Spirulina subsalsa PCC 9445: one gene and its partner. The protein of the gene in region 1 binds, or shares a complex with, the protein of each later gene. Links are inferred from orthologs where the notes say so. Each region holds a gene or a part of one and is shown in the gene's direction. Other genes may lie near its edges.

The links.
Region 2: the proteins of hisF (region 1) and hisH are in contact, whole or in part, in a crystal structure (PDB 6RU0), measured with the Thermotoga maritima proteins. The link is inferred for Spirulina subsalsa PCC 9445 from one-to-one orthologs. Residues at the interface, in WP_004080486.1 of Thermotoga maritima: Met1, Leu2, Ala3, Arg5, Ser40, Glu41, Asp45, Glu46, Ala70, Glu71, Ile73, Asp74, Ile75, Pro76, Phe77, Asp98, Lys99, Ser122, Gln123, Glu161, Thr195, Leu196, Asn247, Arg249, Glu251; in WP_004080484.1 of Thermotoga maritima: Asn15, Arg18, Arg22, Arg117, Leu118, Pro119, His120, Met121, Gly122, Trp123, Asn124, Asn134, Gly135, Tyr136, Tyr138, Val140, Tyr158, Glu180, Lys181, Ser182, Ser183, Lys184, Ile185.

What each region holds. Positions count from the first base shown.
Region 1 is NZ_JH980292.1:938,371-941,566, forward strand. The notes cover bases 25-2,892. They hold hisF (imidazole glycerol phosphate synthase subunit HisF), read left to right. Parts: upstream 25-1,008; coding sequence 1,009-1,776; downstream 1,777-2,892. Other genes in these bases: SPI9445_RS0104560 (DUF389 domain-containing protein), read right to left, coding at 25-880; SPI9445_RS0104570 (hypothetical protein), read left to right, coding at 1,886-2,092; SPI9445_RS0104580 (methyl-accepting chemotaxis protein), read left to right, coding at 2,635-2,892. In the rest of the region: more of SPI9445_RS0104560, read right to left, coding at 1-24; more of SPI9445_RS0104580, read left to right, coding at 2,893-3,196.
Region 2 is NZ_JH980292.1:245,791-249,010, reverse strand. What follows is about bases 258-3,149. They hold hisH (imidazole glycerol phosphate synthase subunit HisH), read left to right. Parts: upstream 258-1,337; coding sequence 1,338-1,961; downstream 1,962-3,149. Other genes in these bases: trpC (indole-3-glycerol phosphate synthase TrpC), read right to left, coding at 2,401-3,149; SPI9445_RS23910 (DUF5340 family protein), read right to left, coding at 2,034-2,336; SPI9445_RS0101575 (hypothetical protein), read left to right, coding at 816-1,112; SPI9445_RS0101585 (hypothetical protein), read left to right, coding at 379-675. Outside these bases: SPI9445_RS23915 (CIA30 family protein), read left to right, coding at 1-253; more of trpC, read right to left, coding at 3,150-3,220. UniProt on the Escherichia coli protein: IGPS catalyzes the conversion of PRFAR and glutamine to IGP, AICAR and glutamate. The HisH subunit catalyzes the hydrolysis of glutamine to glutamate and ammonia as part of the synthesis of IGP and AICAR.

The sequences.
Region 1 (3,196 bases):
TGGCCGATTGTACCGTTAAATAGACGATTGGCACTCTCCTAGACCAATCAATGCGAGTATCAATGAGGGTGACATCTTCTTGCCCAATGGTGATGGTTTGACGCAACAATAACGTCCGCACTACTGTTTCTAAGCGGGACTTCTGCACCAATTCAAGGAAATTAGTTCCCAAAGGAATGACTAACAACAGGGCCGACAAAATCGCCCAGGTGATGGAATGACTCACTTGAGCATATCCAGCGACGATAAACACCAACATACAGGCTAGGGTAATGCCCAATAGGTTGGTCGCATAGAGTAAGAACGCCCCCATTGCCGCATCCCCAAGTCCGGCAGATAGGGCTAAACCGACAACACATAACGGGGGCATTAGGGCAACAGCGATCGCCGTTCCGGCCACCGCATCGCTCACCCCCTTACGCACCTTGGCAAAACCGCTAATTCCCCCAGCCGCTAAAGCAATGCCTAAGTCTACAATATCCGGTCTAACCCGGGCTTGGAATTCCGAACCAAACCCCGCAATCGGAACAATTGACCCCAGAAACCACGAAAGGAGAATGGCCAGTAGAGTTCCTCCCACAATCGCAATAACCGATTTGCGAAACAGGGGAACATCCCCCTCTAGGGCAGAAAAGGCTAATCCTCGCAGGGGTAACATGAGGGGAGCAATCAACATCGCCCCAATGATCACGGCCGCACTGTTACTGAGAAGACCAAAAGTGGCGATCGCACAGGAACTAATCGTCAATACGACATAATTCGTCGTCCAACTGGCCTCTGACGCTAATTCACTCTGGAAAATATTTAAACGTTCCTCAGTCACCGCTTGGGGAATCAAACGACGCAAAAAACGCAAGTAGGGACTCAGGGATAAACGCATATCGGCCTATAGATCGGGATAGGGAATCGGGAGTTGGGAAGACGCAAGAGCTTTAGTTATGACCTATTGCCCTATTCCCCACACCCTCCTTATGTGAGACTGTTATAGAACATTGTAGGGAAATTATTATGCTGGCGAAACGGATTTTACCTTGTTTAGATGTGAATGCAGGGCGTGTGGTCAAGGGGATTAATTTTGTCAATCTTCAGGATGCCGGAGATCCCGTCGAGTTAGCCCGGGCTTATAATGACGCAGGGGCCGATGAGTTAGTGTTTTTGGATATTACCGCCACCCATGAAGACCGAGATACTATGGTGGATGTAGTCTATCGCACGGCCGAACAGGTATTTATTCCCCTCACTGTGGGCGGTGGGATTAATTCCTTAGAAAATATTAAAAATTTGTTACGGGCTGGGGCGGATAAAGTGAGTATCAACTCCGCCGCCGTGCGTAATCCCGATTTTATTAATCAAGCCGCCGATCGGTTTGGGAATCAGTGTATTGTGGTCGCCATTGATGCCCGACGACGGAAGGGCGAAAACCAGTCAGGCTGGGATGTGTATGTGCGCGGGGGACGAGAAAATACCGGGATTGATGCGATCGCCTGGGCCAAAGAAGTCGAACAACGCGGAGCCGGAGAATTGTTGGTCACAAGTATGGATGCTGACGGGACTCAAGCCGGTTATGATCTCGAACTGACGCGCACTATTGCCGAGTCCGTAGAAATTCCCGTCATTGCCTCGGGAGGGGCTGGCAATACCCACCACATTTATGAGGCCGTCACAGAAGGGAAAGCAGAAGCCGCACTACTCGCTTCCCTACTCCATTACGGCCAATTGACGATCTCAGAAATTAAAAACTACCTAATTGACCATCAAATCCCTATGCGCCGCTAAGTATTTAGGCTTAGACCCATTTCTTAAAAGAAGCGAAAGTTTCTGGGAGATGACCCAATCTCTCAGATTTTGTATACTAGAATAGAGAAAAGTTTACAAAACGTAAAATATGTTGATTCCTATTCTAATCTTTGACGTTGCACTGGTGGCCTGGTCCCTCCACCTGATGCAGGAAGCTGTTGATCAACAGGAATTTTCTCTCATGCTAGCAGGAACGCTAGTTTCCTTATGTGCTGCGGGTTTGCTCGTAGTTTACTTCATGATGAACCACTGCCTCACCTACCTCACCCAAGCCGGGGGGATGGGCTATTATTAAAGCACGTTAAGAAACTTTGGAAAAAATTTTGAGTAATCGCTTGACAAAAGCTTTTTATTTTGGCTATTATCAATAATGCACTGAACGGGGTTATAGCTCAGTTGGTAGAGCACTGCAATGGCATTGCAGGGGTCAGGAGTTCGAATCTCCTTAGCTCCATTTCGATTTTTCGCGTTTCCTTGTGCGCCCAAGGCGCTAAAGCGCAACCCATCCTGACAACGAAAGAAGCTCAGTGAGGGTAAAGTCCTTGGACTCCCGTAGAACGGAGAATCTCCGCCCCTTTGCATCGGGGAGTATCGAAAAAAGCTGTAGTTAATCTGTAAAAACGGGAAAATTCTTGAATTTGCCCTTAGAGTTTTCCCAGAGGCAGCAGGTCATGATGTTCCCTCATCGGCCCAGAAAATCAGCGTGCATCAAGGAAAGCGAATACTCCCGAAGAACTTCTCCCTCTCGAAGAAATATCTTTTTGATCTAAGCGGCTAAGACTCGCAAACTTCTTTCCCCAGACCAACTCAAACCGAACAGTTCTCTGGATTGACTGTATGCTTATTAACCTGTCTTCCTTAACGTTTCTGCTCAAGAAGCTCAAGCTACGCAACACGATTCTAGTCGGTTATTCTGTTCCCATTGTCTTATCTGGTGTGACCGCCCTTGTGGTTTATGTGCAGGGAGTGCGACAAGTAGAGCAGCAAACCCAACAAGTCACCCAGTTACACGAACATATTAATCAAGTCAAAGACCTTGCCTTTAGTATCTCTGCAATGGAAAAAGCGGCAAGAGGTTACTTAATGGGCGAAAAAAGTGCAGAATTGGCGATTTATGAAGAATGGGATAGTCGATTTTATGAGCAATCGGAAATTATTCGCTATTTAATCGACAATCCTCAACAACGCCAGACCTTAAATGAAATTATCGAAGTCGGCGATCGCATGAACGAACTCTATCGCCGTCTGATCTCCTACGTTCAACTGAACAACCGCAGCAAATCCCAACAAATCTGGCAACAGGGGCAAGTCCAAGCCATCACCCAAAATCTGAGCGAATTAGTCAGCACCTTTGAAGCCTACGAACAAGCCCAACTCGCCCAAGAACGTCAACAACAAC
Region 2 (3,220 bases), 690 kb from region 1 along the record:
GCTTAGTAAATTTGAGTATGATGGGGCGCTCAATCCTCATTTTACGGCGGGAGGATTTAGTTTAGAAATTGCCACGATTCAAGCCTATGGGGGGGTGGTGACTCCGAAGTTAATTATTTTCACCAATAATGAGTTACCCCCGACCATTGCCAGTGCTTTAAACCAAAGTAATTTAGCCTATAAAACCCTTGAGATGGGAGACACGGGAGAGGCTCTGGCGGCACAAATTCTTAAGGTTTTATCGCCTGTATAACGTTTGGTCAATGCTCAATGGTTTAAGGGAATATCGGGGCGTGTGGTGGGGGCAGGGGATGGAAACTAATTTTGGGTTAGGATTGAGTTATTGTTAATCAGACAAACTACATGGAGGGCAATATCATGTTAACCAATGATAATCAACAAAAATCAATCCTCAAGAGAATTGAGCGAGTTGTGTCTATTTTAATGGAAGAAGATCCTTTATTTAATGAAAATCTAAGTTATTTAGAAATCGTCCAAGACTTAGTTAAACGTTGTCAAAAAAACTTATCTGTTGAAGAATTTAATACTATGTCAGACGAGGAATTAAAAGAATATAGTAGGGGTTTAATGACCATAGAACTTTTGGGAACAATTGGTGAGGCTTTTACACCTGAACAAAGGGTCATTTTTGATAATGCAATTAAAAGGAAGTAGGTAATTTGTGAGTTATTTATTAGACACTAATATTGTTTCTTTAGCCATCAAGGGGAATCGTCAAATCTTAGAAAGAATCAAAGAGATTAAAGAGCAAAAAAGACTATTTTAATGATTAAGACTACATGAAGGGCAGTATCATGTTAACCAATGATAATCAACAAAAATTAATCCTAAAGAGAATTGAGCAAGTTGTGTCTGTTTTAATGGAAGAAGATCCTATATTTAAACAAGACATTGATTATGTAAAAATAGTTGAACATTTGGTTGATCTTGTTGAAAACAATTTAACCGATGAGCAATTTAATAATATGTCAAACGAAAAATTAAAAGATAATTGTAGTTTTGTTATGTCTACAGAACTTTTGTCAAAAATTGGACAGGATCTTACTCCTGAACAAATGGCTATTTTAGATGAAGCAATCAAACGAAAATAGGGAATTTTATGGGTTATTTAGAGGATTGTTGGCTGTTGATTCACCCAAACAAAAAGAAAGATTTTCTCAAATGTGTTAAGACTATCAGATGCTTTTCTTAAATGATCTAGAAATATTAGAGAAAGCCGCCGAAATTCATGCTAATCTTAGATTAAATCGCCCGTTATCATCTTTGAACGGGGGAGTGTTCGGAAAACTCTAGGGAGAGGATAGCTATAAGCCAGAATGGTAAAGATTGCCGTCGTTGACTATGATATGGGGAATTTGCACTCCGCTTGTAAGGGGTTGGAAAATGCGGGTGCAACACCGATTGTTACGGACTCTGCTAAGGAGATTGAGTCTGCCGATGCGGTGGTTTTGCCCGGTGTGGGATCATTTGATCCGGCTGTTCAACATTTGCGATCGCGCTATTTAGAAGAACCCCTCAAGCAAGTCATTCAAGACGGGAAACCCTTCCTCGGGATTTGTCTAGGATTACAGATTCTCTTTGAGGGATCCGAAGAAGGAAAAGAACCGGGATTAGGCATTATTCCGGGCAAAGTCCGACGGTTTAAATCAGAACCGAATCTAGTCATTCCTCACATGGGATGGAATCAACTCACCCTCACCCAACCCAATCATCTCCTCTGGGACAAATTACCCCGGGATCCTTATGTGTATTTTGTCCACTCTTATTATGTGGATCCTGTAGATCCCTCGGTGCGTGCTGCTACAGTGGTTCACGGGTCCCAAACCGTTACAGCCGCTATTGCGCGGGATAATCTGGCGGCCGTACAATTTCACCCGGAAAAGTCCTCTACGAGTGGGTTACAAATCCTTTCCAATTTTGTGAATCAGGTCATCAATTGACGCACTCCCGATGCTGACTCGGCGAGTACAGCGCGGGAGTTATAGCCCATCTAGGCCCCTTGAGTTAGGGTGTTAAAGTGAGGTTGTTTCCTCCGGGATCAAATCAACTACTGCTAGATTCTCGTTTTGAGATGCTACGCGAACATCATTGCCGAAACTGTTTAAAGACCAACGATGCTCGTATGGGATTTTCCCTTGCTCAAAAATGGTTTCAATTTGGCGCTGTTGAGCAAGGGCTTTGCGCAGGGTAATAATTAACTGTTGTACCTGTTCCCGCATGACCGGAGAATGATCCACAGAGGGTAAGGTTTGACGTTCTAGGAGTTGTAAGAGCAATTCATAGTGAATATGGGAGGGGAGGGGGATTTGAACCATAGAAGCCAAATCCTCGGAATGGGGCATAGGGTAGGTCATAAAATAGAAAAAAGGGACGAATATTTTAAGAGAACAGGTTCGCGATCGCCTCTTGAGGATTGCCTTGTTTAACTAAGGACTCTCCCACTAAGATGGCTTGGGCTCCAGCGTCATGGACAGTTTGCCGATCCTCGGCGGTGTGAATCCCGGATTCACTCACAACGAGGACGTTTCGGGCTGCCAATTGCTCCCTCCGCGCTGCAATTAACTGGCGGGTCGTTTGCAAATCAACCGAGAAATTTTCTAAATTCCGATTGTTAATGCCTACTAGGGTAACGTCTTCTACGGCTAAAACGCGATCTAATTCAGCGAGAGTGTGAACTTCGACTAAAGGAGTCATCCCTAGACTTTGGCTGATTTTCACGAAGTACCGTAAATCCTGATCACTGAGAATCGCCGCAATTAACAGGACGGCATCAGCCCCATAACTCCGAGCGAGATAGATTTGATAGGGGTAGATAATAAATTCCTTACACAATAGCGGAATCTGGACAGTTGAGCGCACTAAGGCCAAATTTTCAAAGCTGCCTTGAAAAAATTCCTGATCGGTTAGTACAGAAATACAACTCGCCCCGGCCTGCTCATAGCTTTGAGCAATGGCCACGGGGTCAAAATCCGCCCGAATCACGCCTTTACTGGGGGAGGCTTTTTTGACTTCGGCAATTAGGGCGGGGGTGGTTTTGCCTTGGCGTAGGGCGGCTAAAAAGTCCAAAGGGGGCGGGACTTCGGCCACTCGTTTACGCAGTTCTAACAGAGAAAGGCGATCGCGCATCCGTTCAACTTCTGCCTCTTTGTGCCAGACAATCTTTTCTAGAATATGCCGAGGTTCTGCATCTGGGACTTTT